3 regions of the Glycomyces tarimensis genome follow, and region 3 is predicted to be linked to each of the others. Evidence: riboswitches for the same ligand, from Rfam matches in the RefSeq annotation. Region 3 holds a riboswitch; each other region holds the start of a gene.
The links. Region 3 has a riboswitch for cobalamin ahead of ACYVK3_RS05800 (prenyltransferase/squalene oxidase repeat-containing protein). Riboswitches for the same ligand answer to the same signal wherever they lie in the genome.
Positions count from the first base shown of each region.

Region 1: it holds a riboswitch for cobalamin, as region 3 does, so the genes downstream of both, ACYVK3_RS17280 (CbtB domain-containing protein) here and ACYVK3_RS05800 (prenyltransferase/squalene oxidase repeat-containing protein) in region 3, are expected to answer to the same signal.
Region 2: it holds a riboswitch for cobalamin, as region 3 does, so the genes downstream of both, metE (5-methyltetrahydropteroyltriglutamate--homocysteine S-methyltransferase) here and ACYVK3_RS05800 (prenyltransferase/squalene oxidase repeat-containing protein) in region 3, are expected to answer to the same signal.

Region 1 covers NZ_BAAHCB010000021.1:65,407-69,343, forward strand. Annotated here, with positions in the region: gene soxR (MerR family transcriptional regulator) at 1-354, opposite strand, end outside; gene ACYVK3_RS17270 (transketolase) at 405-1,088, shown strand; gene ACYVK3_RS17275 (transketolase family protein) at 1,156-2,115, shown strand; cobalamin riboswitch at 2,110-2,369, shown strand; gene ACYVK3_RS17280 (CbtB domain-containing protein) at 2,396-2,581, shown strand; gene ACYVK3_RS17285 (CbtA family protein) at 2,581-3,309, shown strand; gene ACYVK3_RS17290 (histidine phosphatase family protein) at 3,306-3,893, shown strand; gene ACYVK3_RS17295 (CobD/CbiB family cobalamin biosynthesis protein) at 3,890-3,937, shown strand, end outside.
Region 2 covers NZ_BAAHCB010000023.1:27,172-31,108, forward strand. Annotated here, with positions in the region: gene ACYVK3_RS18755 (S8/S53 family peptidase) at 1-1,616, shown strand, start outside; gene ACYVK3_RS18760 (SDR family NAD(P)-dependent oxidoreductase) at 1,617-2,354, opposite strand; cobalamin riboswitch at 2,469-2,710, shown strand; gene metE (5-methyltetrahydropteroyltriglutamate--homocysteine S-methyltransferase) at 2,747-3,937, shown strand, end outside.
Region 3 covers NZ_BAAHCB010000005.1:40,202-44,138, reverse strand. Annotated here, with positions in the region: gene ACYVK3_RS05815 (DEAD/DEAH box helicase) at 1-453, shown strand, start outside; partial or broken gene ACYVK3_RS05810 (MinD/ParA family ATP-binding protein) at 588-1,727, shown strand; gene ACYVK3_RS05805 (TetR/AcrR family transcriptional regulator) at 1,655-2,278, opposite strand; cobalamin riboswitch at 2,447-2,612, shown strand; gene ACYVK3_RS05800 (prenyltransferase/squalene oxidase repeat-containing protein) at 2,698-3,891, shown strand.

The DNA.
Region 1 (3,937 bases), on a different contig from region 3:
GATGCAGCCGTCGAGGTCCTCCTGCAGCTTGCGCAGGCGGGTGATCCGGTCCTCCAAGCGCTGCCGCCATGCGGAGGAGAGCCGCTGCCAATCGGCGCGGTCGGGGATCCGCCGCTCGGGGAGCTGAGCCAGCACGTCCCTGATCTCATCGAGTGACAGCCCCACTGATCTGGCGGCCCGGATGAAGGCCACCCGGCGCAGTTCAGCGCGGCGGTAGCGTCGCTGATTCCCGCTGGTGCGCACCGGGTGGATCAGGTCGAGCGATTCGTAGTAGCGCAGCGCCGAGGCGCTCAGCCCGGCTCGCGCGGCGAAGTCGCCGATCGTCAGGAGCGTACGGGCGTCAGGGGCGACCATGTGGCTCTCCTCACTCCGGTGTTGACTTCAAGTCGACTTGAAGTTACATGATGCCTCGCGTGAACGTCACTTATGAACAGACCCGGGCACTGGCCCTGCGCACCGTGGTCGATGCGCGCTACCCCGCTGTCAGCACGTACACGCTGGATGCGATCTGGGTGCTCTACGACCGGGTGCTGCGCGTCGACCCGCGGCGCCCCGACGATCCCGCCCGGGACCGGTTCCTGCTGTCCAAGGGCCACGGCCCGAGTGCCTTCTACGCAGTCCTGGCCGCCAAGGGTTTCATCCCGGCCGACTGGCTCGACTCCGTCGCCGCTCTGGAGTCGCCGCTGGGATCACACCCCGACGCCACGCTGGTGCCAGGGGTGGAGAGCTCGTCGGGCTCGCTGGGCCACGGTCTGCCTCTCGGGGTCGGTATCGCGCTGGGCCTGCGCGCCACCGGATACCACGACGCTCGGGTGTACGTCCTCCTCGGCGACGCCGAACTCGACGAGGGCTCCAACCACGAGGCCATGGCCTACGCCGGAGCCGTCGGGCTGTCGAACCTCAATGTGGTCGTCGCCGACAACGCCTCGGCCACGCACGGGTGGCCCGGCGGCATCGCCTCCCGGTTCGGCGTCCACGGCTGGAGCACCGCCACCGCCGACATGGGCGACCATGAAGCGCTCCACCGGGCGTTCACCGCATCCCACACCGACCGACCACACGCCACGGTCGCCACCGTCCGCCCCTGATCCCGGAAACCGAGGACCCACCATGTTCCGCTCAGACCCGCTGACCGACGACCGCCAGCACCAGACCATGCGCGACGCTTTCGGCGCCCACGCCTCCGATCTGCTCGAGGCCGACCCGCGCATCGCCGTGGTCCTGGCCGACATCTCCGCCGACCTGTTCCGCGCCGCGGCCGCGGCCCATCCCGACCGGGTGATCAATGTCGGCATCCGCGAACAGCTCATGGTCGGCGTGGCCGGAGGCCTGGCGCTGGCGGGCTTGCGGCCGATCGCCCACACCTACGCCCCGTTCCTGGTCGAGCGCGCCTTCGAACAGGTCAAGCTCGACTTCGAGCACCAGGGCACCAGCGGGGTCCTGGTCAGCGTCGGCGCCTCCTACGACTGGGCCGAGGGCGGCTTCACCCACTTCAGCCCTCGCGATGTGGCGCTGTTCGACACCCTGCCCGGCTGGCGGGTGTTCGTGCCGGGCCACGCCGCCGAGGTGCCGCCGTTGCTGGAGCGGGCGGTGGGCTCCGACGAGGGCGCCTATATGCGGCTGTCACTGCGCCGCAACACGGCGCCCCACGGCGGTTCCGGCGACGCCCTTGAGGTGCTGCGCAGCGGCACGCGCGCCACCGTGATCGCGGTCGGGCCGGTCCTCGACAACGTCCTCACCGCGACCGCCGAGCTCGACGTCACCGTGGCCTACACCAATACCCCGCGCCCGCTCGACTCGACGGGGCTGCGGGATCTGGCCGCTCGCACCGGCAACACCGTGGTCATGGTCGAGCCGTATCTCGAGGGCACCTCCGACTGGCTCCTCTCACGAGCGCTGTCCGACCGGCCCCACCGCCTGCTGTCGATCGGAGTCGGGCGGGAAGAACTGCGCCGCTACGGCACCGCCGCCGAACACGAACGCCTCCACGGACTCGACCCGGACGGCATCGCCGCCCGACTGCGGAGGTTCCTCGACCGCGGCGGCGAAGACGACCGGGGGCGTGAGCGTCCCGGCCGCCCGGACGCGGGGGTGGACAGCGGCTACGGCGTGTAGTACGTTCAGGTTCCATTCGACGGAGGCGGTCAGGAACGCAGTGTGATTCTGCGGCGGTCCCGCCACTGTATTCGGAGAGTCGCCCGCCCCGGGGCCGGCGCCGGAGCCCGATGGACGCGTTGACGGCGGCCATCGAGCGCGGCGCGGAGCCCTGGCCGGACGGAGCGCGGCCACTGGGTCTGTGACCCGGGAAGGCCGGGCGGACGGCGTTGATCCGAGAGCCAGAAGACTGAGGCCTTCCGTCACGACTGAGGGGACGAGGATCCCCGAGGAGGTCGACATGACTGCCATTACCGCCGTGCCTGAAACGGCGCCGACCTGGGGCCGCATCACCCTGCTGCTCTTCGCCTTCACCGCACTGGTGTTCCTGGTCGCCTTCGAACAGGGGACGCTCACCGGAGGACTGCCCGTCCTGCACGAGGCCTTCCACGACGCCCGCCACCTGCTCGGATTCCCCTGCCACTGATGCTCACCGACAGCGTTCGCCGCGGACTCGCGGCGGGGCTGCTGGCCGGTCTCGTGGCCGGAGTGTTCGCGCTGCTCGTCGGAGAGGCCCCCCTCGGGGAGGCCATCGAACTCGAAGAGCGGGCGCACACCGCTGCCCACGCACCGGCCCCTGCGGCCCACGATCATGACGAAGCGTTCACCGTCGACCGCACCGTGCAGCAGGTGCTGCTGCCGGTCGGCACGGCCTTGGTCGGCGCGGCCTACGGCGGCCTCTTCGGGCTCGCCTTCGTGCCGCTCGCCAAGAGCTCCCGCGACCGGTGGAAGGCCGGGCTCGGCTTCGGCGCCGCCGCCTGGGCCGCCCTCGCCCTGTTCCCGGCCCTGAAGTACCCGGCCAACCCGCCCGGCGTCGGCGACCCGGCCACGGTCGGCTCGCGGACCACCTGGTTCGTCGTCTCACTCGTCGCCTCGCTCGCGCTGGCGGCGCTGCTGTGCCTGGCGTCCAGGCGACTGCGCGCCCGCGGCATGGACGACGTGCCGCGCCAACTCGCGGTCGGAGCGGCGGCCGTGGTCCTGTACGGCTCGCTGTTCGCCGCGCTGCCGTCGAGCGGCGTCGCGATCGAGGTGCCCGCGGCGCTGCTGTGGGACTTTCGCTTGGCGTCCATGGCCACGCAGGCGATCCTGTGGCTCGGCCTGACGGTCGGCTTCGCCTGGCTGTGGCACCGTGCGGCGCGAAAGGCGGCGCGGTGAAGTCCTACTCGCGGCTGCTCCTGGTGCGCCACGCGCCGACCGCCGCGACCCGCCGCCACGCCTTCCCGATCGACGAGCCGCTCGACGAGGCCGGGGAAGCCGCGGCGGGCGCACTGCGCGGCAGATTCGGCGACGCCGCGGCCGTCTCGGCCCCGGCCGCGCGATGCCGGCGCACCGCCGTCCTCGCCGGGTGCGAGCAGGTCGCCTCGGACCCGCGGTGGTCGGAGCTGCACTTCGGCGACTGGGCCGGCTCGACCCTGGACGAGATAGGCGAGCGCGACCCCGAACGGCTCCGGACCTGGCTCGCCGACCCGCGCTCGGCCCCGCCCGGAGGCGAATCGCTGCCGTCGCTGCGCGAACGCGTCCGCGCGGCGCTCGACGGCCTCGCCGAGACGGCCGAGGACACCGCCGTGTTCACCAGCGCAGGCCCTGTCAAGGCCGCCATCGCCGCCGTTCTCGACGCCCCTGACGGGGCCTTCTGGCGGCTCGACGTGGCCCCTTGCTCGATCACCGTCCTCCACTGCCGCTCCGGGGTCTGGACCGTCCGGTCCGTCAACACCGCCCCCGGCCGGGAGACCCGATGAGTGCCTGGAGTCTCGGCATCCTCGCCGGGTACGCGGCCGACCTG
Region 2 (3,937 bases), on a different contig from region 3:
GCGAGTTCGGCGTCTACTCCTCCTCCGCGCCGGGCGTCGGCGCCGACGTCATCGGCGTGGCCTCCACCGACAACCCCGCCGAGCGCATGAGCGCCGCCCGCGTCGAGGGCCTCGAACGGCGCATCGGCTACAAGGCCATCGGCGATGCGCCCGAGCCCGAACCGGGCCAGGTCACCGACCCGGTCGTCTGGCTCGGCCGCGCCTGCGAGGACGACGCGTCCGAAAACGACGTCGAGGGCAAGACCGCGCTCGTCGTGCGCGGTGAATGCACCTTCAAAGCGAAGTACGAGCGGGCCGTCGCCGAGGGCGCGACCGCCGTCGTGATCCACAACGACCGGGCGGGCCCCTTCGGCGGCTCCGGCGCCGAAGACCTCGGCGCGCCGCTCATCGGCATCACCGAGGCCGACGGCGAGGACCTGCGCGACCTGACCGAGATCGGTGCGGCGCCGACCATCGAGTTCACCGGCGGCACCGTCCGGGTCGAACTGCCCCGGGGCGGGCTCGCCTCCGCGTTCAGCTCCTACGGGCCCGCGCCGGACTTGGCGTTCAAGCCCGACGTGGCCGCGCCCGGCGGCGGCATCTGGTCGACCGTCCCGGTCGACGAGGGCTCCTACAAGTCGCTCTCGGGCACCTCGATGTCCGCGCCGCACGTCGCCGGGGCCGCCGCGCTGCTGCTCCAGGCCCGGCCCGACTTCGAACCGGGCGACGTGCGCCTGCGTCTGACGAACACGGCCAGGCCCGTCAAGTGGGGCGAGAACCCGGACCTGGACTTCCTGGAGGCGGCGCACCGGCAGGGCACCGGCGTCGTCGACGTCATGCGCGCGCTCGGCGCCGAGGGCGCGCTCTCCCCCAGCGGCGTCAACACCGGCGACGGCACCGGGCCGCGCACGTTCGAACTGGAGCTGAGCTCCGAGTCGCCGAGCTGGGAGACCTACCGGCTGCACCACCAGGCGGCGATCGCGACCACCGGCGACATCCGCCGGCCCGGATTCGACGTCGCGAAGTCCGCGGTGACGTTCGAACCGAAGACGGTCGAGCTGTTCGGGGGCCAGAGCGCGACGGTGACGGTCACCGTCACGCCGAACGCGGAGCTGCCCGAGGGCAGCGTCTTCGGCGGCCGGATCGTCGCCAAGCCCGACGACGGCGGCTCGCCGCTCGCCGCCGCCTACTCCGGCTACATGGGCGACTACCTCGACATCCCGGTGCTCGAGCACCCGGACTACCCGAAGCTGGCCGTCGCGCTCAAGGGGGACCCCGAGACGGGCGCGGTCGACTACCGCGACCTCGAGGAGGGCGAGACGTTCAGCATCGCTCAAGGCCCGCTGCCCTCGGCGCTGGTCTACCTGGGGCACCAGGCGGCCGCCATGGAGGTCGCCCTGGAGCACGTCGACACCGGCGAGGTCTTCGAGTGGGACCGCGAGGAGTTCCTGCCGCGATCGCCCGGACCCGACGACACCGTCGTCGTCGAACTCGGCGGCACCTCCGCGGACGAGGAGGTCGAGCTCGTGCCGGGCCGGTGGCGTATGGAGATCCGCGTGCTCAAGGCTCTCGGCGACGAGGCGAACCCCGACCACTGGGAGCAGTGGCGTTCGCCGGAGGTGACGCTCGTCGAGTAGTCACTCGCGGCGGTGGACCTGGCCGGGGCCGATCTGGTCGCGCGGCATCATCGTGATCTGGTCGACGTTGACGTGCGCCGGCCGGGTCGCGACCCACGCGACGGCCTCGGCGATGTCCTCGGCGCTCAGCGGGGTCATGCCGGCGTAGACGGCGTCGGCCTTCTCCTGGTCGCCCTCGAAGCGGACCAGGCTGAACTCGGTCTCGACCATGCCCGGGTCGATCTCGCACACCCGCACCGGTTGGCCGAGCAGCTCGATGCGCAGGACGCGGGTGAGCGCGGCCTCGCCGTGCTTGGCGGCGTTGTAGCCGGCCCCGCCGTGGTAGGGCACGCGGGCCGCGATCGAGCCGATCGTGATGACCTGGCCGTCGCCGGAGTCGATCAGCAGCGGCAGCAGCGCCTTGGTGACGCGGACGGTGCCCAGGACGTTGGTGTCGTACATGCGCTGCCAGGCGTCGAGGTCGGCGGTGGCGACCGTGTCGAGGCCGAACGCGCCGCCCGCGTTGTTCACCAGCAGGTCGCAGCGGTCGATCTCGGCGTGGAACGCGGCGACGGAGGCGTCGTCGGTGACGTCGAGCGGCAGCGCCGTCCCGCCGCAGTCGGCGGCGACCTCGGCCAGGCGGTCGGTGCGTCTCGCGCCGAGCACCACCTCGTATCCGGCGGCGGCCAGTGCCTTCGCCGATGCGGCGCCGATGCCGCTGCTGGCCCCCGTGACGACGGCGACGGGTCGAGTGCTCATGATGTCCTCCCGGTGCTCGTTCCCGCGTGACGATACCGATCCCGTCCACTGGGAACCGTGGCGCACACGCACCTTCACGGCGGTCGAATGTCCGCCGAGCGCGGGTGCGGCCGTACCATCGAAGGCGACGCCGGTTCCGGGACAGCGGCACGCTGGCCCGGCTAAGAGGGAACCTGGTGCGAGTCCAGGACTGCCCCGCAGCGGTGAGCGGGAACGAAAGCCGTCATGAGCACTTGGCCGCGATCCGCACTCGAAGGAGGAGCGGATGGAAGCCTGGGAAGCGGCGGCCGGTAGGCGCCTGGTGAAAGCCGGGCGAGCCCGCGAGTCCGAATACCTGCCGACGTACCGCGTCCGCGCGGTCCACGCTGTCGCAAGTTCGAGGGAACTGACACATGAACGATGAGAAGAAGGCCGTGCACGCCACCGTGCTCGGCTACCCCCGCATCGGCGCGAACCGGGAGCTCAAACGCGCCGTCGAGGCCCACTGGTCCGGCCGGCTCGACGCCGCCGGTCTGGACGCGGCCGCCGCCGCGATCCGCTCCCAGATGCTCGACGATCTCGCCTCGGCGGGCCTGGACTCGGTGCCCGTCAACGTGTTCTCGCTGTACGACCACGTGCTCGACACGATCGTGGCGGTCGACGCGCTCGCGCCTCGGCACCGACGCGAGAGCGAGACGGCCGCGTACTTCGCCGCCGCGAGGGGTGACGACGAGGCCGTGCCGCTGGAGATGACGAAGTGGTTCGACACCAACTACCACTACCTCGTCCCCGAGATCGGCCCCGAGACCGCCTTCCGGGCCCGGCCCGAGAAGGCGCTCGGCGAGTTCGACGAGGCGCGCCTGCGCGGGCTCGACGCCCGGCCGGTGCTGCTCGGCCCCGTCTCGTTCCTGCTGCTGGCCAAGGCCTCCGGCGACGCCCCGGCAGGGTTCGATCCGCTGGAGCGGATCGAGGAGCTGACCGGCGTCTACGAGCAGTTGCTGTCCACGCTGGTCGGGGCCGGCGCCGGGTGGGTCCAGCTCGACGAGCCGGCGCTATGCGCCGATCGCACGGCGGCCGAGCTCGAGGCGGTGCGCTCGGCCTACGAACGGCTGACCGCGGTCGCCAAGGTGCTCGTCACGGGCGGCTACGGGCCGTTTGGCGAATCGCTGCCGGTGCTGCTCGATTCGGGCGTCCAGGGCATCGCGCTCGATCTCGTCCGGGGCCGGAGGGATATCGAAGCCATTGAGTCCCTGAACGTTTCACGTGAAACATCGATCCTCGCCGGGGTGGTCGACGGGCGCAACATCTGGCGCACCGACCTGCTCGCGGCCGCAGCCGACCTCGAACGGCTGCACCGCGTCACCGACCGGCTCGGCGTCACCGGCTCGTGCTCGCTCCTGCACGTCCCGGTCGACCTCGATGCCGAGACGGAGCTGCCGGCGTCGCTCAAGGAGCGGCTCGCCTTCGCGCGCCAGAAGCTGCGCGAGGTCGCGAGCCTCGCCGACGCGGCAGCGCCGCGCCTCCAGCGACCGCCGGCCCCCGATGAGTGGTGCGACGAGACCGTCCGCTCCCGGCTCGCCGCGCTCCCAGCCGGTGCCGACCGG
Region 3 (3,937 bases):
TCGCAAGTCATCGAGCCGATCAGCCGGGTGCCGGGGCGGCTGACGCAGCCGCAGCGGCCCGCGCTGGAGGGCTCGGGGATCGGACGGTGCTATGCGGATTCCGGCGATGACGAGAAGCACTTCGTGGAGCTCCTGACCGGACGCCTGGCCGAGCTCGGCGTCGCCCCCGAGGAACTGGCCGTGATCGGTCCCGACGGCATGTCGATCGACGAGGCCGCCGACGGCGAGTTCCGAGTGGTGTGTCTGACAGAGATGACCGCCGAGGCGTGGCCGAACACGCCTGAAGCGCGACGCAAGTTCTACGTCGCGCTCAGCCGCACCCGCGACCTCGCCTACGTCAGCCACACCGGTACGGGCTCGCCGCTGCTGGCCGATGTAGACCAGGGGCTGTTCAGTCCCTTCGGGATGGTGCCCGTGACGCGCTCGGGCCCTGAGCAGCCGCGACTGCTCTGAATCGGACACGGTCGGCCACGCGGAGTTCCCGCGCGACCACGGAGGGATAGGCCACAATAGGTCGGGTAACCGAAGTCTTGACCTAGGGAGGCCCGATGGAGCACACCGAGGAGGACACCGTGCCTCTGCACCGGCCCGATGCTCCAGGGTGGTCGCCGTTCGCCCCGCCGGGAGCGAACCACGACTCCAGTGCGACGCCGGGTGCGGACCCGTCCGCCGGCCTTGCGCCGAGCGGGCAGTCGCTTCCGCCGGCCACCTACCAGAGCTCCGCTCCGCCGCCTTCGGCGCCGCCCGCGGGGCCGGTGGCGGCGTTCCCCGACCACCGCGGCGCGCTCGAACGCGTCGCCGTCACCGCCGACGACTTCGCCAGCCGCCGCGTCGTCCCGCCGCGCCCGCCCGTCGCCGAGACCGGCCTGCGCGGCGCACTCCACAAGCTCACGCTCGGGTTCCTCGCGCTCCCTCCCAGCGCGCGCGAGATGGCCTACCAGCACGCGATCGAGACGGTGCGGCGCAACTTCGGGGGCCTGCGGCAGGTCACGGTCGTCAACCCCAAGGGCGGGGCCGGAAAGACCGTCGCGGTGCTCATGCTCGCCATGACGTTCGGCCGCCACCGGGGCGGCTACGTGCTCGCCTGGGACAACAACGAGACCCAGGGCACGCTCGGGATGCGGGCCCAGCAGGACTTCCACATCCGCACCGTCAGAGACCTGCTGCGCGACCTCGACCACTTCAAGGGGCCGACCGGCCGCGTCGGTGACCTGTCGCAGTACGTCCGCGCCCAGGGCGGGGCGATGTTCGACGTCCTCGCCTCCGACGAGTCGGCCACGGCCGGAGAGATGCTCACCGCGCACGCGTTCGGGGACCTGCGCGAGGCGGTCTCGCGCTTCTACAAGCTCATCGTGGTCGACACCGGGAACAACGTCCGCGCGCAGAACTGGCAGGCGGCCATTGACGCGACCGACCAGCTGGTCGTGACGATGTCGGCGCGCAACGACTCCGCTGAGACGGCGGCTCGGATGCTCGACCATCTGGAGCAGACCGGGCGAAGGGACCTGGTGCGCAACGCGGTCTCGGTGGTATCGATGCCCGCCCATCGGAAGGATGTGGATCTGCCTGCGGTGCAACGGCACTTCGCGGCGCGGACTCGGGCGGTGCTGCTGGCGCCCTATGAGAAGCTGCTGGATTCGGGGGAGCCGATTCGCTATGAGGCGTTGAGTAAGGCGTCGTTGGGGGCCTGGCTTCGGATCGGGTCGGCGGTGGCCGAGGGTCTGTGACGGTCGAGGAGCGCGACCAGGCCCGCCGTGGCCTCGTCGAGCCGGTGGTCGTCCTCGTCGGCGTGCCCGACCACGAACGCGCCCTGGATGAACACCAGGATCGTCCGCGCCAGGCGCCTGGGGTCGACCCCGCTCATCTCGCCGGCGTCGGCCGCGCGCGCCAGGATCGCGGCCAGGTCCAGTTCGAGCTCGGACCAGGCCTCCTGGACGCGCCGCATGGTGGCCGGGTCGTCGGCCAGTTCGACGGCCGCCCGCACCACGAAACCGCCTTCCTTGCTGTGCCGGGCCACCACTTGGAGGATGTCGCCGACCACGCGGGGGGCGTCGACGCGTTCGGCGGGACCGGCGTCCAGGGCGCCGCGCGCGATCGCGCGGATCTCGGGCTCGGTGTCCTCGCGGTATCGGGCGAGCGCGGTGATGTACAGCTGGTGCTTCGAACCGAAGGCCGAGTACAGGCCCGCGCGATTCATGCCCGTGGCCGCCACGAGGTCCGACATGGAAGTGGCCGCGAAGCCGCGCTCCAGGAAAGCCCTGGTGGCGGCGCGGAGCACTCTGTCCAAATCGGCATTCTTATTTCTGCTCACGTCTGAACCGTATCGATACCGGGTGCTACGGGTCAATGACTTGTATGCGCGGGTTCACCGTGGGGAACGAGTGAACGGATCCACTCACCGCGCGACCTCCTTGACACCCCGTAGCGCCGGGCGACAGAATGAACGCAAACTCAACAGGCGTCCTGTGGGGGAAGTCCGGTCGGAAGCCGGCGCTGACCCGCAGCGGTAGTCGCGGTTCGATTTCGAACACCAGCCGAGCGAATGAACCCTCAATGTCCGAGCTCGGCCCACCCGCGTGAGCCCGAATGCCCACCGGGCGCCGATATGCAATGTCAACGCCTGTCGTGGTCTACAGGCGCTTGCGGCGACGCCGCCTGCCCCGAAGACCTCGCCCGCGCTTCAGGAAAGGTCAGGCAATGCGCCACCAGTCGACACGGCGAACGCTGCTGCGAGCAGCGGCGGCCGCCGCGGTCCTGCCCATCGTCGCCGTCGCTTCGGCCTCACCGGTTCACGCACAGGACGAGCCGGACGCCGATCCCGCGGCGGCGGCCGCCTCATGGCTCGCCGCCCAGTCCAGCGGCGACTACTTCGAGTTCGACGGCGCGCCGAATGTGGCCACCACGCTCGACGCCCTCATCGGCCTCATGTCCGCCCGTGTCGGCGGCGACCAGGTGCAGACGAGCCTCGAATGGCTCAACCAGCCCGACACGCTGGGCGCTTACGTCTACCCCGGCGGTGACGCCGAGGACGCCTCGATCGCACCCGGCGCGGCCGGCAAGGTGATGTACGTCGTCGCCACCGCCGGCGGCGACCCGAGCGACTTCGGCGGCGTCAAGCTCGCCGAGGAAGTCGCGGCGGCCCCGCTCGAGGGACTCGACGGCGGCACCCTGGCGTGGGCCGCGCTCGGCCTGTCGCGCACCGAGGACGGCGTCAGCCCCGAGATCACCGCGGCGCTCATCGACGCCCAGTGCTCCGACGGCGGCTTCTCGTACACCATCGCCGAGGGCGGCGACTGCGTCGGCGACCCCGACACCACCGGCGCCGCCGTCGCGGCCCTGAGCGCGATCGGCGAGGAGGCCGAGCCGGTGCGCGACGAAGCGGTCGGGTGGCTCCTTGACCAGCAGGAGGACGACGGCGGCTTCGACAGCGGAATGGGCGTGAACGCCAACTCGACGGCGATGGCCGCGCAGGCGCTCCTGTCCGTCGGCGAGTCCGAGGCCGCGGAGCTGTCGGTCGCCCACCTCATCGGTCTCCAGATCGGCTGCGGCGACGAGGCCGCCGGTGCGATCCGGGCCTCCGACCCCGAAGACCCCGAGTTCGGCGAGGCCTCGCGACTCCTCGCCACGGCCCAGGCGCTCGTCCCGCTCTCGGGACAGAACCTCGCCGAGCTCGACGCCTCGGGCTCGTCCGCCGACGTGCCGGCCACCGACTGCGCGGCCGCCGGCGACGAGGCCACGACGGCCGATGCGGCGCAGGACGACGAAGGCTCGGCCTCGTGGATACCGTGGGTGATCGTCGCCGCCGCCGTCGTGCTGCTCGCGATCGTCGCGTTCCTGGTGGTGCGCGCCCGCAGGGGCGGCGAGGCCGGAAAGGCCGAGGACGGCGAATGACCCGCGGTGCTCTGCGGGCCGGAGCCGCCGCCGCGCTCGGCGGACG